4 regions of the Gordonia sp. McavH-238-E genome follow, and region 2 is predicted to be linked to each of the others. Evidence: predicted binding sites of a transcription regulator. Region 2 holds the regulator's gene; each other region holds the start of a gene.
What was found. Region 2 encodes LexA, which represses DNA repair genes until DNA is damaged. Its sites were predicted from a motif close to CGAACANNTGTTCG; they were not measured.

Region 1 (7,310 bases), on a different contig from region 2:
CCGCAACCCCCTCGCCGAGCCGTACCTGCTCGGCGTGTCCGCCGGCGCGGCGGTCGGGGCCACCGCCGTCATGACCCTCGGCGTGCTGGCCGGCCTCGGGGTGTGGGCACTCTCCGGCGGCGCGCTCCTCGGCGCGCTCGCGGCGACCGTCACGGTGTACCTCGTCGCCCGCGCCCAGGGCGGGTTGACCGCGCTGCGACTCATCCTGTCCGGCGTCGTGTTGTCCTCGGCGTTCATGGCGTTGTCGTCGCTGCTCGTGTTCACCGCCGCGGATCCCCACGCCGCCGACAACGTGATGTTCTGGATGCTCGGCAGCGTCGCCGGCGCCACCTGGGCGAAGGTGCAGATCGCCGGGGTGGTCGTGCTGGTCACCATCGTGGCGATGCTCGCGATCCACTCCTGGCTCGACGCCTACGCTGCCGGCACCGACACCGCGACGTCGCTGGGTGTACCGGTACGCGCGATGCGCAACGCGCTCTTCGGGATCCAGGGCGTCCTGGTGGGCGTGCTCGTCGCGGTGGCGGGTGGGATCGGCTTCGTCGGTCTGATCGTCCCGCACGCCGCCCGGCTGCTCGTCGGCGCCACCCACCGCGCGATGCTGCCGGTGGCGGTATGCGGCGGCGCACTGTTCCTGGTGTGGGTCGACGTCATCTCGCGGGTCGCGGCCGCGCCTCGGGAGATGCCTCTGGGCATCGTCACCGGGTTGATCGGCGCGCCGATCTTCCTGTTCCTCATGGGTCGACACCAGTATGTGTTCGGCGGCGGCTCATGACCAATCCACCACCGATCCGCTCGATGGCGTTGCGCGCGAACGCACTCGCGTGTCGACGGGGCGGCCGCGTCGTCCTGCGCGATGTCGATCTCGACGTCCCGGCGGGCACCCGACTGGCCATCGTCGGCCCCAACGGTTCCGGCAAGACCACCCTGTTGCGCACGCTGTGTGGGCTCGAACGTCCCGTCGCCGGCACCATCGACGTGGGTGGCGAGGACCTGCATCGACTCCCGTCGCGGCAGCGGGCCCGCTCGATAGCGGTGGTGGGCCAGGAGGAACAGCCCTCGGCCGAACTGACCGTCGCCGAGGCGGTCGGCCTTGGCCGGACCCCCTACCGCTCGGCCTGGTCGGCCGGGAGCCCCGACGACTCGACGGTGGTCGGCGCGGTGCTCGCGCAGGTCGGCCTCGACGGCTGGGGCGCCCGTTCGTGCACCCACCTGTCCGGTGGCGAGCGGCATCGCGTCGTCCTCGCCCGTGCACTCGCACAGCAGACGCCGGTCCTGGTGCTCGACGAACCCACCAATCATCTGGACGCGGCCTGGCGCCTGCGGCTGATGGAGATCCTCGACGAACTCGACGCCACCGTGCTGGCAGCGATGCACGACCTCGACCTCGTCCTGCGGCACTTCGATTGTGTCGCAGTGGTGTCCGACGGCGGCGTGGTCGCCCAGGGCCGACCCGTCGACGTGCTGACACCGGATCTGCTGGCGGCCGTCTTCGAGGTGTCCGGGACCGTTGTCACCCACCCGGTGACGGGCCTGCCACACCTCCTGCTCAACTCCCCCACTTCTGCTCCCCGAGCGCTGACGACAGACACCCTGTGAGAGGACATCCCTTGAGTACCCGCACCTCCCGAGTCCACCCGACCGCCGCCGTCCTGGTCGCCGCACTGATCCTGGGCGCGGTTGCCGCATGCTCGACCGACAGCACCGCGGCCACCGAAGACACTGTGACGGTGGCCAATTGTGGAGCCGACGTCGATTTCCCCCAGCCGCTCGACCGGCTGTTCGTCAACGACGGTGGCATGATCGCGATCGCCCTGGCGGCGGGCGCCCGCGACAACATGGTGGCGGTCAGTGCGCTCGCCCGCGACAAAGATGTTCTCCGGCTCGAGTACGGACCTCAGGTGGACACCCTGAACGAGGTCGCGGCCGAGCGTCCCACGCTCGAGAACATCGTCGCCGCGAAGCCCCAGGTGCTCTATGCCGGATACAACTACGGCATGAGCGAGTCCCGCGGGATCACGCCGGAGATCCTCGCGTCCCACGGCATCGACGTCTATCAGCTGTCCGAGGCGTGCCGGCAGGTCGAGGGTGAGGCGCAGCGCGGCACCATGGACCCGTGGGTCGCGCTCGACACCGACCTGCGCAACATCGGCACCATCACCGGCAACCCGGACCAGGGCGCCGCCGCGGCCGACGAGGTCGCCGACCGCCTCGAGAAGCTCCGCGCCGCACCGCAACCCGCCGACAAGCCCACGGTCTTCGTCTTCGACAGCGTCTCCGACACCATCTTCTCCTCCGGGTCCTACGGCGGCCCGCAGGGCATCATCGACGCCGCGGGCGCCCGCAACGCAACCGAGGACATCGAGGACACCTGGACCGCCGTCAGCTGGGAACGGCTCACCACCGCGGACCCCGACGTCATCGTGTTCGTGGACTACCCCGGTCAGACGGTCGAGGAGAAGATCGCCGCGCTGCGGTCCAACCCGGCCAGCCGCAATCTCAAGGCGGTACGCGAGAACCGATTCGTGAACCTGCCGTACGCGATGTGGGTGTCGAGCCCGCTGAACATCGACGCCGCCGAGATCATGCGCAATGCCCTCGAGAACCACGGCCTCGCACCGGAATCCGGAATCACCCCGAGCCTCGACGTCGCGCAGCTGGACCTCGGGGGCAACAACTGGCTGGAGTGAGTCGCCGAACGCCCGTAGAGCACGCGGGCGGCGGCGATTGTCGCACCGCCGCCCCTGGGGGATCCAGTGCGCCCACCGTCGAAGTTCGCAACACCTGACTGGATTCGTACCCCTACCATGAGGCACCGACAACTCTTGGCCGACGAATATCGTTGCACAACAGAGCTTTAGCGGTTGCGATGTAGCCGTGTCGGTGTACACTCGAACATACATACATTCGCAGCAACGGTTCTCGGGGGGTGGCCATGTCTGACGAATCAGCCACGCCGAAACCGCGAGCCGTCGAACTCGTCACCGAGTTGCATGCGATCCTCGACGAACTGCAGTCCGTGGACCTGTCGCCATGTACCGACGCCGAGTTGACTGACGTGGCAGCCGATACCGAACGTGCCATCGCACGCCTGACCGTCGCCGGTGACCGGCAGATCGATCAGGTCGAGGCTCGCGACCTCCCCCGCAAGACCGGCTGCCGCACGCTCATGCAGTTCATGACCCACCGGCTGCGGGTCTCCAACCCTGTGCGGCGTCGTAAGCAGATGGACGCCACCGCCACCCGCACCAGCCTCGGCGGCGAGGTCCTACCGCCCGAACACCCCTGCCTCGCTGAGGCGTTCGCTGCGGGAGCGGTTGGCTCTGCACACGTGCAGGCCGCCCTCGATGTCCTCGACCAGATCCCCCACGCCGTCGAGCATGATGTGAAAGTCGCTGCCGAGCGTCAGATGGCCGAGATCGCCGCCGACCACACCCCCGCCGACATCACCCAACTCGGCGCGCGGCTCCTCGCTCACCTCGACCCCGACGGCACCCTCACCGACGACACCGACCAGAAACGGCGCCGCAACCTGTGGATCGGACGCCAACGCGCCGACGGCACCGCCACCATCTCCGGCACCCTCACCCCCGAACTCGCCGCCCGGCTCACGATGATGTTCGCCGTCTGGGGCAAACCCGGACTCAACAACCCCGACGACCCCAACTCACCGTCCGGACCGGCCGGCACCGCCGACCCCGACGCGCTGGCCACCGCCGCCGACCGCGACCAACGCACCCCCGCCCAGACAAATCACGACGCCCTCGACGCCGCACTCACCGCTGGCTTCGCCGACGGGATTCTCGGAACGTCGCACCGCGGCCTGCCCGCCCATCTGATCATCAAAGCCGATCTGGGCGACCTGATCCGCGAATCCGGGCTCGCCACCACCGCCACCGGCACCCTGCTGCCCATCGCTGACCTGGTCGGGATGGCCGGCGAGGTTCAGCCGTGGTTGGCAGTATTCAAGGACGCCACCGCCGTCCCGCTGTACTTCGGGCGAGGCAGACGTCTGGCGACCCGCGAGCAACGCCTCGTCTCCTTCGCGCGCCCCGACGGCGAGGTGTGCTCGGCTCCCGGCTGCGATCAGCCCGCCACTCAGGTCGAACTCCATCACGCCCACAAGGACTGGGCCAAGGGCGGTCTCACCGACATCGACGACCTCGCACCCGCCTGCCCCCGCCACAACCGCATGGTCGGCGACCAGCCCGGCCAGTACACCACCCGCATCGAACGGTCCGGACCCGACGAAGGCCGCTGCGTCTGGCGGTTGAACGCCGAACCCGGCGCACCACCCAACCCCGAACGCATCAACCGCCGACCCGACATACCCCGGCGGTTCACCACACACCTGAACGCAGTGCGCAACGAGATCCACGGACCGACCACCCGGCCCGGCGACCTGTCGCGCCCCGACGCCGTCGGTCATGGCGACAGCGGTCGGCGTCTCGAACTCGCCTACCGCGAACTCGTCCACCCGCGAACACTGCCGAAGCATCCCACCACCCCACCACTGACACCGGTCGAAGCAGCCCTCGCACGCATCCTCGCCGACCACGCGTGAGTGCACGCGATACGGCGAGCGAACCACGCAGAAACAACACGAGGGGCCCGGCATCGAAATGCCGGGCCCCTCGTGGGTGTTCAGTGCGCCTGATCAGATCAGGCCTGCGGTGCCTCCGCGAAGTTGCGGGTGACCGCCGGGTCGACCGGGATGCCCGGGCCCGTCGTGGTGGAGACGGTGACCTTCTTGATGTAGCGGCCCTTGGCAGCCGACGGCTTGGCGCGCATGATCTCGTCGAACGCAGCGCCGTAGTTCTCGGCCAGCTTGGCCGGGTCGAACGACGCCTTGCCGATGACGAAGTGCAGGTTCGCAGCCTTGTCGACGCGGAAGTTGATCTTGCCGCCCTTGATGTCGTTGACGGCCTTGGTGACGTCAGTGGTCACGGTGCCCGTCTTCGGGTTCGGCATCAGGCCGCGGGGTCCGAGGACACGCGCGATGCGGCCGACCTTGGCCATCTGATCCGGGGTGGCGATCGCGGCGTCGAAGTCCAGCCAACCGCCCTGGATGCGCTCGATCAGATCCTCGGCGCCGACCTCGTCGGCACCGGCGGCGGTGGCCTCGGCGGCCTTGTCGCCTGCGGCGAACACGATCACGCGGGCGGTCTTACCCGTACCGTGCGGCAGATTGACGGTGCCTCGAACCATCTGGTCTGCCTTACGGGGGTCGACGCCCAGCCGGATCGCGACCTCGACGGTCGCGTCGGTGTTCTTCGACGACGTGTCCTTGGCCAGCTCCACAGCCTCCAGCGGGCTGTACAGCTTGGTCTTGTCGACCTTTTCGGCCGCGGCCGCGTAGGCCTTGCTCTTCTTGCTCATTGCTCTGTTCCTTCTCCGCCGTCAGTCGGCGGGGTGTGTGGTGCGGGCCGAGCCGGCCCTCCCACGGGGTGTACGTGAGTGGAGATCAGCCCTCGACCGTGATGCCCATGGACCGAGCAGTGCCGGCGATGATCTTCGCGGCCTGGTCGATGTCGTTGGCATTGAGGTCTTCGGCCTTGGTCTTGGCGATCTCACGGACCTGGTCCATGCTCACCTTGCCGACCTTGTTGGTGTGGGGCTCGCCCGAGCCCTTCTGCAGGCCGGCGGCCTTCAGGAGGAGCTTCGCAGCCGGCGGGGTCTTCAACTTGAAGTCGAAGGAGCGATCTTCGTACACGAAGATCTCGACCGGGATGACGTTGCCGCGCTGCGACTCGGTCGCCGCGTTGTACGCCTTGCAGAACTCCATGATGTTCACGCCGTGCTGACCGAGCGCCGGACCCACGGGCGGGGCCGGGTTGGCCTGGCCTGCCGAGATCTGGAGCTTGATGATCCCGGCGAGCTTCTTCTTCTTGGGAGGCATCTTCTGTTCCTTGCTTGTTTCCTTGCGAATTCACGCCCGCTGGAGACGTGAAAGTCTGTGTTTTTCAATCCGGACCCGGTCCGGGTCCCCTCCGCTCCCTGAGGTGCGAGCGAAGCCGTGCCCCTCCCGCTCCCTGAGGTGCGAGCGAAGCGAGCCTCGAAGGGCTAGATCTTCTCGACCGTGACTCTCGGAGGTCGGGGAAGATACGAGCGCCGCTTCGCGTCGGTCATATCTTCTCGACCTGGTTGAACCCGAGCTCGACCGGCGTCTCGCGACCGAAGATCGACACGAGAACCTTGACCTTGCGCTGCTCGGCGTTGACCTCGCTGATCGACGCGGGAAGCGTGGCGAACGGGCCGTCCATGACGGTGACCGACTCGCCGACCTCGAAGTCGACCTCGATGACGTTCGACGCGGCTGCCGCTGCGGCCTCGACACCGTCGGCCGCGGACCCGCGCGATGCGGCGGGCTTCTTGGCCTCGGTGCGCGGCATCAGGAACTGCAGCACCTCGTTGAGGGACAGCGGCGACGGCTTGCTGGTCATCCCGACGAAACCGGTCACGCCCGGCGTGTTGCGCACGGCGCCCCACGACTCGTCGTTGAGTTCCATGCGGACGAGGATGTAACCCGGCAGCACCTTGCGGTTGACCTTCTTGGGCTGGCCGTTCTTGATCTCGGTGACCTCTTCGGTCGGCACCTCGACCTGGAAGATGTAGTCGCCGACGTCGAGGTTCTGCACGCGGGTCTCGAGGTTGGCCTTCACCTTGTTCTCGTAGCCGGCGTAGCTGTGGATCACGTACCAGTCACCGGGGGCGCGCCGGAGTTGCTTGCGCAGTTCCTCGACCGGATCGACCTCGGCTTCTTCACCCGGGGCTTCCTCGGCCGGAGCTGCGTCGGCGTCCGCATCAGTGGCGTCGGCGGCATCCTCGGAGACCGTGTCCTCGGCCGCGGCCTCGTCACCCTCGACGACAGCGTCGTCGGCAACCGCGTCACCCTCGGTGTCCACCGCGTCGGTCACGGCCGCGTCGACATCGGCTGCGTCGACGTCGGCATCGGCCACGTCGACGGAATCGGTCGAGGCGAGTTCGTTCTCCGGGGTGCTCACTGCAGCCCACGCTCCTTATGGTTCATCTGGCGGTCGTACTCCTCGTCGCCGGCCGAGCCCACCGCGTGGGTCAGCCGAACAACCAGAGGACGCCCTTGGCGAAGGCGAGGTCGAGGCCGGAGATGAACGCGGTCATCACGATGACGAACACGAGCACGACGATCGTGTAGGTGATCATCTCGCGCCGCGTAGGCCAGATGACCTTCTTCAGCTCGGCGACGACCTGCGTCAGGAAGAGCCAGATCTTGACGATCGGATTCCGGCTCTCCCCGGCAGACGCCTTCTTCTTGGTCTTGCGTTCCTTGACGG
Region 2 (7,310 bases):
GACCTTGGTGTCGTCGTTCTTGCAGAAGGGGCAGCGCATCGTGTCCTCACGCAGGTCGCGGGACGCTGGAACGCACCGAAACCGTGCGCCCCGCCGCTTCTCGGCCGGCCCCTGTGCCATCGAGGATACCGCCCGGCCTCAGCGGTACCGGGGGGTGAGCAGGGGCTGACCCACCTGCAGCGCACTCGACGGCAGATCGTTCATCGCGACGATCTCGTCGATCACGATGTCGCGGGGCATCTCGGGCGCCACCCGGCCGGCGATCGTACTGAGGGAATCCCCGGCGCGCACGTGGACGACCTCTGCGCTCACCGCGGCGGGCGTCATCGAGTCCGAATAGTTCTGACCGACGACACCGAACACCCACACGACGAACGCGAGGCCGACGCCGGCGAGGACCGCGACGGCGGTGCGGCGACGGCGACGGAACACCGCCGCATCCGGACCGACCGGCCCGCGGCCCCGGGCACCCACCGCGGAGCCGCAGTGCGTGCCGCCGACGCGTGGCGTCAGTGGCGACCCGCCCACCGGACGGTTGCCTGCCGGCCGGTTGTCGACGGGCCGAGAACCGTCGGACAGCGGGGTCCGGGTCCGGATACGGTCGGCGCGGTCGGTGCGCGCCCGGACGGTGTCGGGACGCTCGGTACGGACGGGAGCGACGAGAGTGGCGGTGCGCATGGTGCCCTCCGGGTGTTCGGTGCGGGATCTTCGGGTGTTCGGGTGTCTGGCATCCGGTGTTCGAACTTCGATCAGATGTTCGATGCACTGATGTTCGAATTTGTAGCACGGCGCACCGACAAAGTCTCGCGACACATCGAACAAATGTTTGAGGTGGAGGTCGCACTCCGCTAGGCTCGGACGCGGCTGAACATCCCCACGGGCCATCTACCAGCACGTTCCGAAGACGAGAGGAACCGAACATGAGTGACACCGGCGATAGGCGCGGCCGAGCGCGGGGAGCCGACGACGAGGCCCCCATCGACGTCGCCGCCGCCGAGGCCTCACTCACCCCGCGCCAGCTCGGGGTCCTGGAAGTCATCCGCCGCTCGGTACGCGAGCGCGGTTACCCGCCGAGCATCCGCGAGATCGGCGACGAGGTCGGCCTGGCCTCGACATCGTCGGTCGCCCACCAGCTACGGACCCTCGAGCGCAAGGGTCTGCTCAAGCGGGATGCGAACCGGCCGCGTGCGGTCAACATCGCGCCGAGCGAATCGCCGTCGCCGGAGACCCCGCCGGCCGGCCGGCTGCCCGAGCCGACCTTCGTGCCGGTCCTCGGCCGGATCGCGGCCGGTGGCCCGATCCTGGCCGAGGAGGCGGTCGAGGACGTGTTCCCGCTTCCTCGCGAGCTGGTCGGCGAGGGCTCGCTCTTCTTGCTGCGCGTCGTGGGCGAGTCGATGATCGACGCCGCCATCTGCGACGGCGACTGGGTCGTCGTGCGGCAGCAGAACGTCGCCGACAACGGCGACATCGTCGCAGCGATGATCGACGGCGAGGCCACCGTGAAGACCTTCAAGCGTCAAGGCGCCAATGTGTGGCTGATGCCGCACAACGAGCTGTTCGATCCCATCCCGGGCAACGACGCCGTGATCCTCGGCAAGGTCGTCACCGTGATGCGGCGAGTCTGACCTCTCCCCCGACCGAACGGTCGAGCACCGCCGCGGCAGCTTCTCGCGCCGCGGCGGGGTCGGACGTGGCCAGCGCGGCGTCGGCGGCGGCGCGGCAGTCCTGCGCGGTCACCTCGCCGAGCCGAGCCCCCACCGCGGCGGCCGCGGCCGGCGCGCTGGACAGCGAGGTCACCCCGAGACCGACGAGCACGCAGGCGAGATTCGGATCGGCAGCCGCCTCACCGCACACCCCGACCGGCTTGCCCTGGCGGACACCCGCTGCGGCGACACCCGCGATCAGGCTGAGCACCGCGGGCTGCCACGGATCGGTCAATCCGGCGAGATCGGCCGACATCCGATCGGCCGCCATCGTGTACTGCGTCAGATCGTTGGTGCCGATCGACACGAAGTCCACCTCGGCGAGCACGGCCTCGGCCAGGATGGCGGCCGCGGGCACCTCGATCATGACCCCGGCGACCAGGCCCCGGCCGCGGACCTCCGCGGCGAAGGCGCGCGCCTCGGACGGCGAGGCGATCATCGGCGCCATGACCCACGGCGCGACGTCGGAACCCGACGCGGCGTGCGCGATCGCGTCGAGCTGGTGGGCTCGGATCTCGGGATGCGCCAGGGCGATTCGATCCCCACGGACACCGAGCGCGGGATTGGATTCGTCTGGGTGGGTCACGAACCTCAAGGGCTTGTCCGAGCCGGCGTCGAGGGTACGGATCACCACCTTCTGCCCGCCGAACGCGTCGAGGACCTCCCGGTAGATCGCGGCCTGTTCGTCCACCGACGGTTCGTCGGCGCGTTCGAGGAAGGCGAGTTCGGTGCGGAAGAGTCCGACGCCCTCGACCGGGTGCCCGGCGGCGGCCCGCGCCGACGATCCGTCGGCGACATTGGCGAGCACCGAGACGGCGATGCCGTCGGCGGTCTGCCCCGGACCCGTCCACCCGGCGACGAGCTCGGCGTGCCGACGATCCTCCTCGACTCGCGCCCGCGCCGTCTCCGCGTCAGGCTCCACCTCGACCCGGCCGGTCGTCCCATCGACGAGAACCGTTGTGCCGGGTCCGATCTCGGCGAGATCGGCCACGGCCACCACACACGGGATCCCCAGTTGCCGGGCGATGATCGCGGTGTGGCTGGTCGGCCCACCCAGCCGGGTGACGAGCGCGATCGTGGTCGTCGGGTCGAGACCGGCGGTGTCGGCGGGTGCGAGGTCGTCGGCGAGCAGCACCGAGGGCACCTGCGGTGTCGGCACGCCCGGTTCGGGTAGACCGAGCAGTTCGGCGAGCACGCGGTCGCGGACATCGTTCAGATCGGTGACCCGCTCGGCCATCAACCCGCCGAGTTTGGTGAACACCGCCGCGAACTGATCGGTCGCGGCGACGGCAGCGGCCTCGGCCGTGGCGCCCTTGGTGATGAGCGCGCTCGCGGCCCCGATCCACCCCCGGTCCTCGGCGAGTCCCGCGGTCGCCGCGAGCACCTCCGCGGTCACCCCGGTGTTCTGGGAGGCGCGCGTACGCAGTCGCGAGGCGACGGCGCCGGCCGCCGTGGCGAAGCGTGTCACCTCGTCGGCACGACGCTCCTCGGGGATCTCCACGCCGACGCCGAGCTTCTCCGGTGAGTGATCGGGTCGCTCGCCCGGCCACAGCGCGGGACCGTGGGCCAGTCCGCCGACCACCGGGGTCCCTGTCAGGATCTGCGCCATCGTCTTGCCTCTCACTCGACTACCGATGTGACCACCGTTACAAAAAGTGCTTGACTTGTCAACACAAACAGGCGTAAACACAATTACTACAACATGCAATCCCACACGCCTCAACAAGCGGGGTGGTCGGAACCGGAGATCGGAGCGGTGTGTACGCCGAGGAGAGACAACAGGCGATCGTCGACGAGGTGCGCGTCGCCGGGCGGGCGTCGGTGGCCGCGCTCGCCGAGAAGTTCGACGTCACGAGCGAGACCGTTCGTCGAGACCTCGCCGTCCTGGAGCGTGCCGGACATCTGCAGCGAGTCCACGGCGGTGCCGTGCGCGCCGAGGTCATGCGCGCCCTGGGCGAGCTCGGCATCGACGAGCGCGAGTCGAGCCAGATCGAACAGAAGACGGCGATCGGCCGGGCGGCGATCCGTTTCCTGCCGCCGGACGGCGGTTCCGTGCTCTTCGACGCCGGCACCACGACCTACCGCGCCGCCGAGGCGACCGCGCCCGATCGGAGGCTCACCCTGTTCACCAACAGCCTGCCCATCGCCGGCCTGCTGGCCGGCACCCACCCCGACGGGCTCCATGCGCTCGGCGGACGCGTCCGTGGTCTCACCCAGGCCACGGTGGGCGTCGAGACGGTGGACGCGCTCCGCCGCCTTCGGGTCACCACCGCGTTCCTCGGCACCAACGGTCTGAGCGAGTCCCATGGGCTGTCGACTCCCGATCCCGACGAGGCGGCGGTGAAAGCGGCGATGGTCGCGGCCGCGCAACGCGTCGTGGTCCTCGCCGACAGCTCGAAGATGGATCGCGAAGACCTCTCCTCCTTCGCCGGGATCGACGACGTCGACGTCCTCATCACCGACTCCGGGATAGACCCGGCCTTCTCGGCGGCACTGTCCGCGCGCGGCGTCGAGGTCGTGATCGCATGATCGTCACCGTCACCGCGAACCCCAGCCTCGATCGCACCCTCGAGCTCGGCGCACCGCTGGCACGCGGCGAGGTGCAGCGCGCCGGTACGGTCCGCACCGAACCCGGCGGCAAGGGCGTCAACGTGGCCCGCGTCGTCGCGGCCGCCGGCCTGTCCACCCGAGCCCTGCTCCCCGCGCGGACGGGCGACCCGCTGTGTACCGCACTCGACGAACTCGGACTCGCCTACGACGCGGTGCCCGTCGACGGCGAGGTCCGCTCCAACATCACGATCGCCGAGTCGGACGGCACGACCACCAAGATCAACGCTCCGGGTGTCGCGCTGACCGAGCGGGATCGCGATGCGCTCGTCGAACTCATCCGGGCGCACGCCGACTCCGCCCAGTGGGTCACCCTCTGCGGCTCCCTCCCGCCCGGCGTACCCGACAACTGGTACCGCGCGATCGCCGACGACCTGGTCCTGGCCGGGTGCCGCGTCGCGGTGGACACCTCCGGCGCCCCGCTCCGGGCGACCGTTGCCGGTCGCGTCGACCTGATCAAACCCAACGAGGACGAACTCGCCGAACTGACCGGCGCCGACCCGGCCACGCTGCGGGAAGCCTTGTCGCGCAACGACCTCGAACCCGTGGTCGAGGCCGCGACCACGATCGCGGAACAGATCGGCGGCAACGTCCTGGCCACACTCGGAGCAGCCGGCGCCGTCCTGGTCACCGCATCGGGCGTCTGGTCGGCGACACCCCCTCCGATCGTGCCGCGCAGCACCGTCGGCGCCGGCGACTCCTCGCTCGCCGGCTTCCTCATCGCCCAGAGCACGGGGGCCTCGCCCGCGGACTGCCTCCGGTCGGCGGTGGCCTACGGCGCCGCGGCCGCCTCGTTAGCGGGCACCCAGGCCCCGACTCCCGACCATCTCGACCTCCCCGGCGTCCGGGTGACCGAACTGTCGGGAGCCGCCCGCATGAGCTGACGCCACCTTCACGGACCCGCACCGCACATCCAGTACCACCCGTTGACCCCGTACCCCCTGTCACCGAAGGACATCCCATGACCGAGCAGATCATCACCGCCCAGACGGTGAGTCTCGACGTCGACGCCGGCGGCGATCCCGCCGCCGTCATCACCACGCTGGCCGACGCGCTCGCCGCGGCCGGCCGGACCACCGATCCCGCCGATCTCGCGCGGGCCGCGCTGGACCGGGAGGCCAAGTCCGCCACCGGGCTTCCCGGCGGCATCGCCATCCCGCACGCCCGGACCGCGTCGGTGACCACGGCCAGTCTCGCCATGGCGCGGCTGTCCCGGAAGGTCGACTTCGGCGCGCCGGACGGGCCGGCCGACCTGGTCTTCCTCATCGCCGCCCCCGAGGGGGGCGCCAGCGCGCACATGAAACTCCTCAGCTCCCTGGCCCGCTCACTCGTCCGGCCCGACTTCGTGGCCTCGCTCCGCGCGGCGGAGAACGAGGAGCGAGTGATCGAACTGGTCGACGAGGCCATCAACCCCGCACCCCCCGCCCCCGCCGCCCCGGCGGCCGTAGCGCCCGCAGCTGCAGCGGTGTCGACCGCGAAGCCCGAGAGCGCACCGGCCCAGAAGGACCCGGCCCCGACCGATCCGGCCCAGACCGCGGACTCGAAGCCGCGCATCGTGGCGATCACCGCGTGCCCCACCGGGATCGCCCACACCTACATGGCCGCCGATGCGCTCAAGTACGCAGCCGAGCGGGCCGGTGTCGAGTTCGCGGTGGAGACCCAGGGGTCCTCGGCCACCACCGCTTTCGACCCGGAGGTGATCGCCTCGGCCGATGCCGTCATCTTCGCCACCGACGTCGGGGTGAAGGGTCGCAACCGGTTCAGCGGCAAACCCGTCATCGCATCCGGGGTGAAACGGGCGATCAACGAACCCGACGCGATGATCGCCGAGGCGGTGGCCGCGGGGCGCAACCCGAACGCGGCGCGCGTCACCGGCGATGGGGCCGATGCCGAGTCCGCCGACACCGCAACGTCGGGCGTGGGCCTCGCGGGCCGCACGCGCCAGGCCCTGATGACCGGTGTCAGCTACATGATCCCGTTCGTCGCCGCCGGCGGACTGCTCATCGCACTCGGCTTCCTCCTCGCCGGTTACGAGGTCGCCAACACGACCCTCGACGACGGCGGCACCCTCAGCGACGGCGCGTTCATCGCCCTGAACAACAGTCTGTGGGACCTGCCGTCCGGTGGACTCCTGCAGTACCTGGGTGCGGTGAGCTTCGCGATCGGCTCGGGGGTGATGGGACTCGCGGTCCCGGTGCTCGCCGGCTACATCTCGTTCGCGATCGCCGACCGACCCGGTATCGCACCCGGTTTCGTGGCCGGCATCGTCTCGCTCGCGGTGGGCGCCAGCTTCATCGGCGCGTTGATCGGCGGCCTCATCGCCGGTGTGGTGTGCCTGTGGATCGCGCGGACCCCGGTGCCCCAGTGGGCGCGCGGCCTCATGCCGGTCGTGGTCATCCCGTTGTTCGGCAGCATGATCGTCGGCGGGTTGCTCTACATGGTGCTCGGCAAGCCGCTCGCCTGGCTGACCGAGCAGATGAACAGCGGCCTGGAGAGCATGTCCGGCGGATCGGCCATCGCCCTCGGGATCGTGCTCGGTCTGATGATGTGCTTCGACCTCGGCGGGCCGGTCAACAAGACCGCCTACCTGTTCGCCACCGCCGGGATCGCCGACGCCGCGACCGCAGGCACCGCGCAGTACCAGATCATGGCGGCCGTGATGTGCGCCGGCATGGTCCCGCCGCTGGCGCTCGCACTCGCCACCGTCCTGCGCCCCGGCCTGTTCACCGAGCCGGAGCGCGAGAACGGCAAGGCCGCATGGCTTCTCGGCGCGTCGTTCATCTCCGAGGGCGCCATCCCGTTCGCGGCGGTCGATCCCTTCCGCGTCATCCCCTCGATGATGGCCGGCGGCGCGCTCAGCGGCGCACTGATCATGGCGTTCGGCGTCGAACTCCGTGCTCCGCACGGCGGCATCTTCGTCTTCTTCGCGATGAACAACTGGGTGCTCTTCCTCGTCGCACTCGTCGCCGGTACCGTCTTGTCCGCCGTCCTGGTGATCGC
Region 3 (7,310 bases), on a different contig from region 2:
CCCACCGGCTCGTACTCCAGGATCAACAGCCCCCGGCAGTGGCATCGTGCCGAATCAGCCGGAATCCGAGTCCGATCTCGTTGCGTCCGAACAGCGATCGCCCGCAGCCGAGTGCGGTCGGAGCCACGACGAGACGGAGAACGTCCACGACGCCGGCCTCGAGCAGTGCGGCCGCCAGCGTCGCGCTCCCGTGCACCTGCGGTTCTCGATCGGAGTCCGCGCGCAGGTCCCGGATCGCGTCGATGGGGTCGTCGGACAGCAGGGTAGCCGGTTGCCACGCCAGTTCCGTATCGGTGAGCGACGTGCTCACCACGTACTTCGGCAGCCCGTTCATCCGAGCGGTGAACGGGTCGTCGGGATCGGTGATCGCGGGCCAATCGCGGGCGAATGCCTCGTAGGTGCGCCGCCCGAGAAGCAGTCCGTCGGCCAGATCGAGCCACTCCGACGCCTGGCGGATGAAGTACTCGTCCATGTGAGGTACCAGCCACCCGCCCGCGTGAAATCCGTTGGAGGTGTCTTCGTCGGCGGCGCCGGGACCCTGGGTGACCCCGTCGAGCGTGATGAACTCGGTGACGGTGATCTTCACTGCACGACTTCGTTTTCCACGATGGCCGCGAGCGCAGCGGTGACCGAACCCCAGCCGTCGTAGAACCCCAGCTCGTCGTGTCGGTCACGGTCGGACGGGCTGCGATGGCGCACCACGACGTTGTATTCGGTCCCGTCCTCGTGTTCGCCGAGGGTGATCTCCGCGGTCATGGGAACCGGCGATGGATCGGCGGGACGCCATGAGCTGTCGACGGCATTGGTGAACACCAGGCGCTCGTGGGCGTCCGCGACCAGGAAGACAGCGTCCATGTGTGGGACGAAAGTGGTTCCGTCCTCGCTCATCCGGGTCACGAGCGCGCCGCCGGGCTTGGCTTCGAGTCGGTCGACGCGGGTGCCCGTCGGAGCCGGCGTCCACCACTTGGCGAACAGCTCCGGTCGGGTCCAGGCATCCCAGATCCGTTGTCGCGGAGCGCGGATCACCCGGTGCAGCGTGAGGTCGAGTTCGGGGTCGATCATGGTGTCTCCTCGGTGTCGGTGACGAAGTCTTCGAGACGGTCGGTGCGTTCGGTCCACACGGTGCGTTGGTGTTCGAGCCACGTGGACAGACGGCGCATACGGCGCCTGTCGAGGGTGCACATCCGCGTGCGTCCGACCTTCTTGGTCAAGACGAGCCCGCTGTCCTCCAGAACGCGGAGATGCTTCATGAACGACGGCAGGGTGATGGGGAAGGGGTCGGCGAGTTCGCCGACACTCGCCGGCCCATGACCCAGTCGTTCGACGACTGCGCGGCGCGTTGGATCCGACAGAGCGCCGAAGATGTCGTCCAGAGGTGCCGAACCATGTGCCATGTGGCTAAGTGTTGCAGGATTGTTCACTGAACTCAACGGCTAAATGAAAGAGACTGCTCGGAGATGCGTAAACTTGCTCCCAAACAGCGCATATTCAGGTACTATCGAATGTATGTACGAGGCATCTCCGGACATAAAATCCTTCTTGGGTACCGACTATCTGCGGGCCATCGTGGATGGCTTGTCAGCGATGCCGGTCGGCCTCGACGAGTCGGAATCGGTGGGCAGGCTCACCCTTCTCGAGGAGATCAAGTCGGCCTGCACCGCGGCTCAGGTGCGTGAGACTGCGAATCTCGATGACCTACGCGCGGCTGACGAGGCCGCGCGCAACGTCCCTCAACGGCGGCGCGGGCGCGGCCTGGCTGCCGAAGTGGGTCTGGCACGGAAGGTGTCGCCTCGCAAGGGGAGTCAGTGCCTCGGGTTCGCCCGCGCCCTGGCGCACGAGATGCCGCATACTCTGGCGGCGCTCACCGCAGGAGTCCTCACCGAGTGGCGCGCGACGATCCTGGTTCGTGAGACCGCCTTCCTGATACGTGAATCGCGTGAGGAGGTCGACCGTCGCATCTGCGGTGATCCAGCGGCGCTGGTGGGTATGTCCGACCGCGAGATCGAGGCGCTCGCCAAGTCTCATGCCTATGAGTTGGAACCCGAAGCAGTGGTGGCTCGGAAGGCCAAGGCGGAAAAGGATCGTCACGTGAGCGTCCGGCCGGCACCCGACCTGATGACGCAGTTCTCGGCACTTCTGCCGATGACGGACGGCATCGCGGTGTACGCGGCGCTCAAGAAACACGCCGACTCGGTGCGCGGGTCCGATGGCCGCTCGCACGCAGAAGTCATGGCCGACACCCTGGTTGAACGCGTCACCGGTCGTTCCGTCGCCGAGCCGACGCCGGTGGCGCTGAATCTCGTCCTTTCCGAGCAGTCCTTGCTGGGGTTCGACGATTCGGCTGCGGACGTCCTCGGGTATGGACCGATCCCGGCGACCGTCGCCCGACACCTGGTCGCTGATTCGGTGACACCGGAGGGTGAGACCGCGTCGACGCTCCGCCGCCTGTATGCCCGACCGTCGAACGGGGCGCTGGTGACGATGGAATCGCGATCGCGCGGCTTTCCGACCGCACTCGCCGGATACATCCGTCTACGAGATCAACGGTGCCGCGCCCCTTATTGCGGTGCGCCGGTCGCTGAGATCGACCACGCCACACCGCATCGCCGCCACGGCCCGACCAGCGCCGTCAACGCCGACGGAACCTGCGTCGTGCACAACCGCGCGAAGGAGGCCCGCGGTTGGTACTACGACGTGAAGGTCGTCGACGGCGTGCGCGTGATCGACGTGATCACACCGACCAGGGCCCGACATCGGAGCGCGCCTCCACCTGCGGTCGGGCACCGGCCGAGGACACGGAGTGGCGTCGAAACGCGCCTGATCCAGATTCTCGCCGCGTCCTGAGTGTGGATAGAGGACGCGTGGCGGGGTGATGTCGTACTAGGTTGTTCGTCGTGGCGGTGTGCCATGTCGTAGATTGCTGCAAACTCGGGGGTTTGTATGGCTGAGCGGTTCGGGGTCGAGGAGCTGGGAATCATCACCGGCGTCGGCGACACACTGGCTCGATGCTCGTCGGAGACGCGAGCGTTGTGGTCGGGGAAGTCTGCGTTCGATGATGCGTCGGCCGCGATGCCGGCGTCGGTGATCGGCGCGGCGTGCGCAGGCAAAGACGGCACTGTTCGTTCGTTGTTGGGTCGCGCGGCGGCGAGGATGGACCAGGTGTCGCAGACCTGCTACCAGGCAGCCGGAGACGTTGCCGACACGGAGGAGTCACTGGCCAGCGGCTTCCGCGCGATCAGCGAGTTCTGATGTCACGACCATCGAGGTCCATTGTCAATGGGTGGGACGTGATGTCGCTGGATGCTGCGGCGAACGCGCTCGACGCCGGGGTGGATGGTCTACGGAAACAGACGCAGGCGATGGCGGACGCGCCGATGAGGGCCGGTGACTCGAAGGGGTGGGTCGGCGCCTCACAGCTCGGATGTGAAGCCCGCGCCGGCTCTGATCGGGTCGAGATCAACAAGCTCGGCGCCGACCTCACCCACGCTGCCAACGTCCTACGAATACCTCGTCAGCGATCGGCCCGAATCGCACCACGGCGCTGCTTCGCGCGCTCGGACTGGAACGGGACAAATTCAGCGTTGCCGACGACTGGACTGTACGAGACACCCGGGACTATGCGGCCGAGCTCAAGGGCGTGGAGGCGGGGAGCGCGACCGAAAGTGCGATTCTCGCCGACCAGGCGTCGCGTTCTGAAGAAGCCAAAACGGCCACCCTCTCGCTTCAGTCACTGGCAGACCAGATGGGTGAGGACGATCGCAATGGGGCGCGAGTGCTCGCGACGGCCTTCGGGGACGCGGAGGGCAATGCGCCGATGGCGTCGAGCTACTCACCGGGCCAGGCCAGTATCGATGTCCAAGCCATCATGAGTGGGACCGCCACGAGGGAGCAGAAGGATCGGTTCTTCAGCGCGACCAGCCTGACCCCGGAACAGCGTGCAGCGCTGGCCCGCGGAGATTCTGCGGTCATTCCCAAGGAACAGTTCGATTACCTGAAAGCGATCTACACGCCGAACTGGGGCGGCGGACCCGAGGGGCAGCCCCTCTCGCTCGACGCACTGAAGTCGTTCGGCGACAAGTACACCGGCGCTGAGCGAGAAACTCTGAAGCAGAGTCTCGCTGACGGTGTGTACATGCTCGGGAACCGCAACCTGCGGACCGGGCAGACCGACTCGAATGTGTTTGCCGAGATCTGGGGGACTCAAGCACCATTCGTGACCGGCGGCATGAGTCAACTTCCGGCGCCGATCCGGGACGCGCTGACCGAATCTGCTGCGAGTAAGGGCCGACTGACGGTTCCGGACTCGGGCGCGCACTCCGGCGGCCACAGGTCGGTCACCGATCTGAAGACCTTCGACGACCTCAAGTCGGTGATGGACATCTTGGAACATCGCTCGGTCGATCCGGCAGGTGGAGTGTACGGTTCGGAGTCCGTACAGTTGGGAAGCGACGTCGACCGGGCATTGATCGCGAGAGCCAGTGAGATCGCAGGTGCAGGTGCCACTGAATATGCCTCCAATCCGGGCCTGTTGGATCACAATCTCGTCGGTAAGGGCGAAGTCGAAAGTCTCCTGGTTCACATGCTCGGGGTCGCGGGCAGTGATCACATCGCGGTACACGACGCAGTGATGTCGGCAACCGGCAATCCGTCCAGCAGCACGATGCCGACCACGTTCGATATGGACGGCACCGAGCGGTCATTCAAGGATGCCGAAGCCCTCAAGCATCTACTGACGTTCGATTGGACCGATGAGGCGGGGCGTGAGAGCGACGGCATCAACAAACTCTTCAACTGGATGCCAGGCGCGGCATATGCGCCGGACGGCAGTTCTCCGGAGGCAATACTCGAAAGCCAGCGAGCCGGCAATATTTCGACTGCGCTCACGCAGTACTTCGGCGACAACAAAGATGCGCTGATCGATATCGGAGATCGGAAACCGGCGCTGGGCGAACTCAACCCCGAGCTCACTCGCACGCTGGCCTCCGCGATCGGCTCGCACACTGCTGTTCTGGCAGGCGCCGATCCACAGCTCTTTCACACGCATGGAGTGTCAGAAGTCGACGCGAGCGACTTGAAGTCGACCCTCGAAATACTGAACTCGGATGCAGCCGCAGGAAGGATTGTCAACTCCTTGACCGCCCTGCAGATCGATGTGATGCAACAGGAGTTCGGCAAGAACCCGCACGACTACGGGCTCGGAGAGGTCACCGGACGCCTCGAAGGAGCCATGATCGGCGGACTGGATGCACACATCGAGGAAACGAAGATCGACGGCAGACACCTGGCCGCCCACGACGCGGCGGTCGCCGGCGCCATGTTCGACAGCGCGAAGGCGCTTCTCACCGCGGTTCCAGGTCTTGATCCAGCCGTCAAGCTACTCGTCGACGCCGCGGCGCCCCAGGTCAAGCTGGATTTGTCCGGGCTACCGACCGATCCGGACATGATCAAGGCCGACCCGGAAATCCAGCAGCTGCGCAACGACATGTTCGACGACGATGTCAATCCCAACGCGAAATACGTGCAGATTCTCGCGGGATACTTCGAGACCCATCCGGAACTCGCGGATGATCCCGACTTTCGTGATCTGTTCTTGGGTGACAGCAGCGCAGATTTCGCCGAAATGAAGCGCTCCGGTGTGATGTCGAACGTTACTGACGAAAGCGAAGCTGCTTCGTTCATCCAAAGAAAGATGCGAGTAGACATCAGTCTTTTCGCTGATCGCCACAATGAAAACCTAGAAGATGCTTACAAACGTTAGAGGCGGCAACTTTGGCCGCTCGCCAGGTGTCTTTGTCGCGGCGATGCTTAGTATGGCCCTGTTCATCGCTGGTTGTGGTGTAACACCGTCGCCCTCCGAGCAAACGACGACTAGCTCTTCGGTAGTACCCGCTGGGAAGCGGCTACCACCTGATTTGGATATTTCTTTCCGGTGGATTCCGACAGACATCCTCGACCTGTCTAGCGCTGAAGCAACTTTTGTGCGTGCGTACACGGAGTCGTTCGAACTTGCCTTTGAGGGGCAGTCGATGGAGTGGGGATATCCGGGTTTCGCGGCGGCATCGCCGCCAGGTACCGACGAGCGAATCCGTCTGGTGGCGAGCAATAGCCTGACAAGCCGGGTGGTGAACACATTGTTTATGCGGCCTCTGCGCCGAGAGGACGCCGGTGATCGCAGTCGGTTCACGCTATGCCGCAGTGAGTTGCTGTCCATCGAGCAACGATCGGATTCTGGCGTCGAGTGGCGCAATATCGGGAAACGTTGGGCGTATCCGATCACGATCGAGTTCATACGCACAGGGGAGAGGTTGCCGCCTGCTGATCGCCATGGACATCAGATCACGCCTTCAACTCCGGTTTTCGGTAGCTGGCAGGTATCGTTCTTCGACCGCTTGGGAATGGGTCCGGAGAATCGGGCCGACCACATCGCGTGCAACGCATTGCCGCCGAACCCCGACCTTCCGAGAGTCGGGGTCGAGACGGGACCCGAGCCGTGGCCGGTGCTGCCACCCACACCCGGCTGGCCGGCCAACGGCCTCTGAGACCCCGGAGCGCTTTCGTCCGCGGAGTGGGTCGCGCCCTACACTTGTCGACCATGTGCACCGCTGGTACCGCGCCCATGATCGCCCCGTCCATCCTCTCCGCGGACTTCGCGAACCTCGCGGCCGAGGCCGCTGCCGTGGCGCGGCCGGGCGAGACCCGCGCCGATTGGTTGCACGTCGATGTCATGGACGCGCACTTCGTGCCGAACCTGACCCTGGGACTCCCCATCGTCGAGAGCCTGCTGAAGGCCACCGACATCCCGCTCGACTGCCATCTGATGATCGAGAACCCGGAGCGCTGGGCGCCGCCGTATGCCGAGGCCGGCGCGCACAACGTCACCTTCCACGCCGAGGCCACCGAGAACCCGATCGGCGTCGCCCGTGACATCCGCGCGGCGGGGGCGAAGGCGGGGCTCTCGATCAAGCCGGGAACCGCGCTGGAGCCGTACCTGGAGATCCTGCGCGACTTCGACACCCTGCTGATCATGAGCGTCGAACCGGGCTTCGGTGGTCAGAAGTTCATTCCCGAGGTTCTCGAGAAGGCCCGCGCCATCCGGAAATTCATCGACTCCGAGGATCTGCGGCTGCTCGTCGAAATCGACGGTGGGATCAACGCGGACACGATCGAAGAGGCCGCCGAGGCCGGCATCGACTGCTTCGTCGCCGGATCGGCCGTCTACGGTGCGGACGACCCCGGACAGGCCGTCGCTGCGCTCCGCGAATCGGCCGCCACCGCTCGGGCTCAGAGCCAGGGCTGACCCGATGGACATC
Region 4 (7,310 bases), on a different contig from region 2:
CCGAAGTCGAGTGCGGACTCGGTGCCGTTCTCGGCCACCGCATGCACCACCGGCGTCACCGTGTCGAGGACGGCATTGACATCGGTACCCCCGCGGGGCAGAGCACGACGCAACTCGGCGAGTGTCGGCGTGCTACCGCGCAGGTCAATTCGGGCGAGCATGATCTCTCCTGGTGGCTGCGGATTTACCCGACAAGGATACGTGTCGGATGCCAGTGGGTTTCTGGTGCGGGTGGTGCGACGGTTCTTCTACGGTGGACAACGGAATCGCCCACGACCGTGAGGACGCGAAAGTGTGCCAATACTGCGGGTGCCGGGACATGCCGTTGCTCCGCGACTACACCGCCGAACACGAACGGGCCGTGAACCTCGGCGGCGACGCGGTGCGGGCGCTCGATGCCGACGACCGCGACACCGCCCGCCGGCTCGCGGACCGGCTCGTGATCGAACTGCGGTCACACTGGCGCGGCGAGGAAGACGGGTTGTTCGCCCAGTTGCTCGACACCGACCGGGACCTCTTCGCCGGGTACATCGACCCGCTCATCGCCGAGCACCGGGAGCTCGATGCGTTCCTGACGTCGATGGACCTGTCCGATCCCGCCGACCGCGACCGGTTCCGACGCGAGGTCGACGGGCTGCACCGGCACATCGCGAAAGAGGAGGACGCACTGTTCCCCGCGTCGGTGACGACTCTCGACGGCGATCAGTGGGATGCCGCGATCGCCGCCTGGGAGCACGCGCATCCCGGGGAGAAGCTGCTCGACCACGGCGTGTAGGCGTCGGGAGGGTGCCCACACGCCTGCCTGAGCTGGGTCGCCGGGCTGACCAGATGGCGCCTACCACACGACACCGACAGTTCCCACCGCCCGCAGATTGCATCAATAGATCTGCGCGACAACATATCTCGAATCCTCCGCTGCCCGATTCTCGTGTACACTCGAACGTACATTCGCAGCAACGGCTCTCGGGGGAGGTGACCGTCATGGCCGACACCACACACGTCGACGACGATTCGGCTGCGCCCCGACCGCGTGCCGTCGAGCTGGTGGCCGAGCTGCATGCGATCCTCGACGAACTGCAGACCGTCAATCTGTCTCCGTGCACCGACGAAGAGTTGATCGAGGTCGCCGCCGCGACCGAACGCGCCATCGCCCGAACCACGTACGCCGGTGACCGGCAAGTCGCCGAAGTCGAGGGTCGTGACCTGCCACGCAAGACCGGGTACCGCACCCTCATCCAGTTCATGAACCACCGACTCCGCGTCACCAACCCGGTTCGGCGGCGCAAGCACCTCAACGCCACCGCCACGCTCACGTGCCTCAGCGGCGACCGCCTCGAACCGGAACACCCCACCCTGGCCGCAGCATTCGCCGCAGGAACGGTCGGGACCGCCCACGTCCAGGCCGCCCTCGATGTCCTCGACCAGATCCCCCACGCCGTCGAGCATGATGTGAAAGTCGCTGCGGAACGGCAGATGGCCGAAATCGCCGCCGATCACACACCCGCCGACATCATCCAACTCGGCGCGCGGCTTCTCGCTCACCTCGACCCCGACGGCACACCGTCCGACGGCACCGACCAGAAACGACGCCGCAACCTGTGGATCGGACGCCAACGAGCCGACGGCACCGCCACCATCTCCGGCACCCTGACCCCCGAACTCGCCGCCCGGCTCACGATGATGTTCGCCGTCTGGGGCAAACCCGGACTCAACAACCCCGACGACCCCGCCTCACCCCTGGGTCCGGCCGGCACCGCCGACCCCGACGCGCTGGCCACCGCAGCCGACCGTGACCAACGCACCCCCGCCCAGACAAATCACGACGCCCTCGACGCCGCACTGGCCGCTGGCTTGTCAGACGGGATTATCGGAACGTCGCATCGCGGGCTGCCCGTGCAACTGATCATCAAAGCCGATCTGGGCGACCTGATCCGTGAAGCCGGGCTCGCGACCACCGCCACCGGCACCCTGCTGCCCATCCCCGACCTGGTCGCGATGGCCGGCGACGTGCAGCCGTGGTTGGCAGTATTCAAGGACGCCACCGCGGTGCCGCTGTACTTCGGTAGGGGGAAGCGTCTGGCCACCCGCGAACAACGCCTCGTCTCCTTCGCGCGCCCCGACGGCGAGGTGTGCTCGACTCCCGGCTGCGATCAACCCGCCACCCAGGTCGAACTCCATCACGCCCACAAGGATTGGGCCAAGGGCGGTCTCACCAATATCGACGACCTCGCACCCGCCTGCCCCCGCCACAACCGCATGGTCGGCGACCAGCCCGGCCAGTACACCACCCGCATCGAACGGTCCGGACCCGACGAAGGCCGCTGCCTCTGGCGGTTGAACGCCGAACCCGGAGCACCACCCAACCCCGAACACATCAACCGCCGACCCGACATACCCCGGCGGTTCACCGCACACCTGAAAACAGTGCGCAACGAGATCCTCGGACCACCAACCCGGCCCGGCGATCAAGCACGCCCCGAGGCGCCACACTTCCACGACGTGCGCCGGTCATGGTTGAACATCAGCCACGTCATCGACGTCCGACCACCCCGACCCGGACCGCTCCCACCCCGGCCCTCCCTCGTCGAAGCACACCTCGTGGAGCTCCTCGCCACCCACTGACCGCGCCCGAGAGGTCGCAAACCTGCTGGCAGAGGATTCCCGACGCTCTCGGGTTCGTCGACCACAGGGTCCGGGACCGGTCAGGTGGCACGATCAACAGCGCCATGGGAACAGTTCCTGACGTTGCCGCCGACTTCTTCTCGGGCTCGCCGACGGGCCTGGCGATCTTCCTCGCCACCGAGCGGGCGGCCCGGACCCTTGGTGATGACGTGACCATTCGAGTCACGAAGAGCCAGATCACTTTCCGGCGAAGGTCCGGATTCGCGTATGTCTGGCGTCCAGGCCGCTACGTGCGATCCGAGCCCGCCTCGATATCCTCCGGTCGTGCCCAACCCGCGATCGCCGCTACACCTCTGCTGCCTGCTCTGGGCGCACGACGACGCGGCCGGTGACCTCACCCGATACGAGGACACCGTCCTCGATCTGCTCCCCGAGCACGGCGGTGCGGTGCTCAACCGGGTGGTCGGCGACGGACAGGGCGGTACGCCGCATGAGGTGCAGATCCTGCGGCTCGCCGACCGCAGTGCACTCGACGCCTATCTCGCCGATCCGCGCCGCACGGCGCTCGCCGACGAACGGGACCGGGTCATCGCCCGTACCGAGGTGTTCGAGGTCGATGTCCGGACCGGCGATCCGGGCAGCTGATCTCTCAGGGCGCGGGGATGTCCAACCCGAGGTCGAGCACGGTGACCGAATGGGTCAGCGCACCGACCGCGAGATAGTCGACGCCGGTGCGGGCGTAGTCGATGGCGACGTCGAGCGACAGACCACCGGAGCTCTCCAGTTTCGTCTCCGGCGAGCGCGTGTTGCGTCGCTGGACGGCCATCTGCGTTTCCCACGGCTCGAAGTTGTCCAGCAGGACGAGCTGCGGCCTCAGTTCGAGGACCTCGTCGAGCTGCGCCAGCGAGTCCACCTCCACTTCGACCGGCAGCCCGGGAGCCGCGTCCCGCACCGCTCGCAGTGCGGCCGCGACCGAACCGGCTGCGGCGACGTGGTTGTCCTTGATGAGTGCCGCATCGCCGAGACCCATGCGATGGTTGACCCCCCCGCCGGCCCGCACCGCGTACTTCTGCAGGTGGCGCATTCCGGGCAGAGTCTTGCGGGAATCCCGGATTCTCGCGCCCGTCTCCTCGACGGCCGCCACCCACGCCGCGGTTGCCGTCGCGATCCCCGACATGTGCGAGATCAGGTTCAGCGCAGTGCGTTCCGCGGTCAGCAGCGCGCGCGTCGGGGCGTGCACCGACAATACGACGGTGCCCGGTTCGACGCGGCTGCCGTCCTCGACCCGGGTTCCGATCGTGTACTCGCCCGCGCCGATCACCTCGTCGAAGACCGCCTCGACCACGGGCACACCGGCGATGACGCCGTGCGCGCGACTGACGATCGCCGCGTCGACGACCGCGTCGGCGGGCACCGTGGACGCGGTCGTGACGTCGGGTCCGTACCGCAGATCCTCGTCGAGGGCGGTCCGGATCAACGCGCGGACCTCGTCGGTGACCGCGACGCCGAGTTCGCCGCCCGCGGCCTGACCGACGAAATCGTCGCTCACGCCAGCGCTCATTCGCCCGATCCGGGGTTGCCGATCGCGATCATCCGCTCGACACTCTTGCGCGCCTTCTCGGCGACATCAGCGTCGACGAACACCTCGTCGCGACCCTCCCGCAGGCACCGGAGCATGGCGGCGGGCGTGATCATCTTCATGTAGGGGCACGAGGCGCGGTCGTTGACGGCCTGGAAGTCGACACCCGGCGCGGCCTTGCGCAGCTGGTGCAGCATCCCGACCTCGGTGGCGACCAGGACCTGCTTCGCAGCCGTCTCGCGGGCCGCGTCGAGCATTCCTCCGGTCGAGAGGATCTTCACCTTCTCCTCGGGCACGAAGCCCTCGCCCGCCAGGTACAGCGCCGACGTCGCGCACCCGCATTCGGGGTGGATGAACAGGTCGGCATCGGGGTGCGCGTTCGCCTGCGCGGTCAGCTCGTCACCGTTGATGCCGGCGTGGACGTGGCATTCGCCCGCCCAGATGTGGATGTTGTCGCGGCCGGTCTCACGCTTGACGTGTGCGCCGAGGAACTGGTCGGGCAGGAACAGCACGTCCCGGTCGGGATCGATCGAGGCCACCACGTCGACGGCGTTCGACGACGTGCAGCAGATGTCGGTCAGACCCTTCACCTCGGCGGTCGTGTTGACGTAGGACACCACGAGCGCGTCGGGGAACTCGGCCTTCCAGGCGCGCAGTTCGTCGGCGGTGATCGAGTCGGCCAGCGAACATCCGGCGCGCTCGTCGGGGATCAGGACCCGCTTCTCCGGGCTCAGGATCTTGGCCGTCTCGGCCATGAAGTGGACGCCGCAGAAGATGATCTCGTCGGAGTCGACCTCGGCGGCGATCCGCGACAGGGCCAGCGAGTCGCCGACATGGTCGGCGACGTCCTGGATGGCCGGGAGCTGGTAATTGTGTGCGAGCAGGGTCGCGTTGCGCGCCTTGGCGAGACGGCGGACCTCGTCTGCCCATTCCTGGGTCGGCTCGATACCGGTGTATCCGCCGGGCGCGTCGTACCACTGCGCATCGATGAGCGCCGACACTGCAGGCGCGGTCACGGCCGCGGGGCGATCGCTGGTGATGCTCATTGCCACTCCTCTGGCTGCCCGGCGACGAGTTCCGTCTCCGGGACGCTGGTTCCCCAGATCACGGGCCGTGTGTCCGAGGCAGGTTTTCGACTCATGGTCGAAAACGCTATGCATCGTAACATTCGCCACACCCGGAGCATTCCCGCGACCTGGCCGGGCCGTGGCGCCGGCCCCGGCCCCGATCCGGTTCAGCTCATCGGCACATCAGAGCATCGAGATAGCGCTCGCTGATTCGCGACTGGGCGAGGCGCCCGACCGGCCCGCCCAGCCGGGTGAACCACCGCCCCGGGCGCGAGAAGGCGACGATGTGCCCGACCACCGTGTCGTCGGCGAGCCATTCCACCCAGAAGCGTTCCTCGCCGACCTCCGGATGCCCGGGGAGCGTTCCATAGGCGAAACCCTGTTCACGGGGGGCGTCGAGCACCTCGACGACCCGGCACCGCGCGACGATCCCGAGTGGACCGACCCCGACCCGCAGGTCGACGTCAGCGCCGACCGTCGCCGCGGGGGTGGACGCGTCGACGCCGAAGCCGGCATGACGATGCATGTCCCAGTCCAGAATTCGCTGACCCGCCGTGGCGAAGCACGCAGCCCCCGAACCGATGACCCGCGACCGGCGCAAGTGGTGATAACCGGGCGGCAGCGTGCCCGATGTCGCGCCGACCTCCGGATAGGTGAGTGCCGATCGGTCGCCGCTCACCCCGCCCGCGCCACCTCGGCGTCGAGGACGAGAGCCAGATCGTCGAGCGAGGCGCCGAGCGCGCGGGCGAGCGCCGCGATGGTCGCGAAGGCGGGCGTCGGCATGCGTCCGGTCTCGATCTTGCGCAGGGTCTCCGGCGAGATGCCCGCGCCGAGCGCGACGTCGCCGAGCGGGCGGTCGCCGCGCAGCTCGCGGATACGAGCACCGACACGACGACCTGCCGCGATCTGTTCCGGGGTCAGCGGGTTACGCACCATGAGGCGATAGTAGCGGCTCCGGTATACAAATACCGACGATGGTGGTATTTCTATACCGCACATCGAATTCGAGAGGACGAGAATGGTCGAACTGAAGTCACCCGCCGAGGTTGCCGCCATGGGGGTGACGGGCGCCTTCATCGCAGATCTGCTGGACGACGTCGCCGGCCGCGCCGACGTCGGGGTCAACCTCCTCGACCTCGAGGAGCGTGCGCGGGAACTCATCGCCGAGCGCGGCGCGCAGTCGTGCTACTGGGACTACTCGCCGTCGTTCGGCCGCGGGCCCTTCCGCAACGTGATCTGCCTGTCGGTGAACGATGCTGTGCTGCACGGCCTCCCGCATGACTACGTCCTCGCCGACGGCGACCTGCTGTCGATGGACATCGCCGTCGCGATCGACGGCTGGGTGGCCGACTCCGCGCGCAGTGTCATCGTCGGAACCCCGCGGGCCGAGGACCGGCGCCTCGTCGCGGCCACCGAAGAGGCACTGACAGCGGCCATCGACGCGGCACGCCCGGGCGGACGGATCGGTGACATCTCGGCGGCGATCGGCGCGGTCGCCGCCGCGCACGGATATCGGGTCAACACCGAGTTCGGCGGACACGGCCTCGGTCGAACCATGCACGAGGACCCGCACGTCGCGAACATGGGCCGGGCCGGTCGGGGCATGAAGCTGCGCCCGGGACTCACCCTCGCGCTCGAGCCCTGGTTCACCCTCGGTTCCGAACGCATCAAGTTCGACGCCGACGGCTGGACCATCAGGTCTTTCGACGGTTCCCGCGGCGCCCACAGCGAGCACACGATCGCCGTCACCGAGGGCGAGGCGCTGATCCTGACCACGAACCGGGGCGGGTAGTCGAGGTCACCGGGTGGCTTCGACACGGCGCCTCGCTCGCGCTCGGAGCCGGCTCAACCAGCAGCGGTCACCAGCGGAGGGTACGCACCCTACAATCGTGCGCATGCCAGCCGCCGGGTCCGAGCCACCCATCGCCGACGGTACGACCCTCCGGGTGGAAGTCCTGACCGTGGTGTTCCAGATCCGGGTCGCGCCGGATTCCGGATCCGGTTCGGACATCGACAGCCCGTCGCTGTGCGTCCTGCTGTCG

Region 1: the regulator LexA is predicted to act here: its motif matches at 2,894-2,907, upstream of MHN80_RS04790 (HNH endonuclease signature motif containing protein).
Region 3: the regulator LexA is predicted to act here: its motif matches at 1,500-1,513, upstream of MHN80_RS00145 (DUF222 domain-containing protein).
Region 4: the regulator LexA is predicted to act here: its motif matches at 938-951, upstream of MHN80_RS08785 (HNH endonuclease signature motif containing protein).

Annotation. Positions count from the first base shown of each region.
Region 1 is NZ_JAKRFE010000003.1:100,045-107,354, forward strand. It holds partial or broken gene MHN80_RS04775 (FecCD family ABC transporter permease) at 1-772, shown strand, start outside; gene MHN80_RS04780 (ABC transporter ATP-binding protein) at 769-1,596, shown strand; gene MHN80_RS04785 (ABC transporter substrate-binding protein) at 1,608-2,687, shown strand; gene MHN80_RS04790 (HNH endonuclease signature motif containing protein) at 2,933-4,561, shown strand; gene rplA (50S ribosomal protein L1) at 4,660-5,376, opposite strand; gene rplK (50S ribosomal protein L11) at 5,462-5,896, opposite strand; gene nusG (transcription termination/antitermination protein NusG) at 6,123-7,001, opposite strand; gene secE (preprotein translocase subunit SecE) at 7,072-7,310, opposite strand, start outside.
Region 2 is NZ_JAKRFE010000015.1:57,672-64,981, reverse strand. It holds gene nrdR (transcriptional regulator NrdR) at 1-39, opposite strand, end outside; gene MHN80_RS20635 (LysM peptidoglycan-binding domain-containing protein) at 139-678, opposite strand; gene lexA (transcriptional repressor LexA) at 921-1,625, shown strand; gene MHN80_RS20625 (phosphoenolpyruvate--protein phosphotransferase) at 1,603-3,312, opposite strand; gene MHN80_RS20620 (DeoR/GlpR family DNA-binding transcription regulator) at 3,462-4,232, shown strand; gene pfkB (1-phosphofructokinase) at 4,229-5,194, shown strand; gene MHN80_RS20610 (fructose-specific PTS transporter subunit EIIC) at 5,272-7,310, shown strand, end outside.
Region 3 is NZ_JAKRFE010000001.1:26,544-33,853, forward strand. It holds gene MHN80_RS00130 (dihydrofolate reductase family protein) at 23-586, opposite strand; gene MHN80_RS00135 (SRPBCC domain-containing protein) at 583-1,062, opposite strand; gene MHN80_RS00140 (helix-turn-helix transcriptional regulator) at 1,059-1,394, opposite strand; gene MHN80_RS00145 (DUF222 domain-containing protein) at 1,585-2,844, shown strand; gene MHN80_RS00150 (hypothetical protein) at 2,941-3,249, shown strand; gene MHN80_RS00155 (hypothetical protein) at 3,638-5,758, shown strand; gene MHN80_RS00160 (hypothetical protein) at 5,811-6,539, shown strand; gene rpe (ribulose-phosphate 3-epimerase) at 6,593-7,297, shown strand; gene ribD (bifunctional diaminohydroxyphosphoribosylaminopyrimidine deaminase/5-amino-6-(5-phosphoribosylamino)uracil reductase RibD) at 7,302-7,310, shown strand, end outside.
Region 4 is NZ_JAKRFE010000005.1:151,385-158,694, forward strand. It holds gene hisD (histidinol dehydrogenase) at 1-161, opposite strand, end outside; gene MHN80_RS08780 (hemerythrin domain-containing protein) at 320-775, shown strand; gene MHN80_RS08785 (HNH endonuclease signature motif containing protein) at 982-2,622, shown strand; gene MHN80_RS08790 (hypothetical protein) at 2,947-3,267, shown strand; gene nadC (carboxylating nicotinate-nucleotide diphosphorylase) at 3,272-4,183, opposite strand; gene nadA (quinolinate synthase NadA) at 4,180-5,247, opposite strand; gene MHN80_RS08805 (DUF1990 family protein) at 5,441-5,947, opposite strand; gene MHN80_RS08810 (helix-turn-helix domain-containing protein) at 5,944-6,204, opposite strand; gene map (type I methionyl aminopeptidase) at 6,287-7,060, shown strand; gene MHN80_RS08820 (NUDIX domain-containing protein) at 7,164-7,310, shown strand, end outside.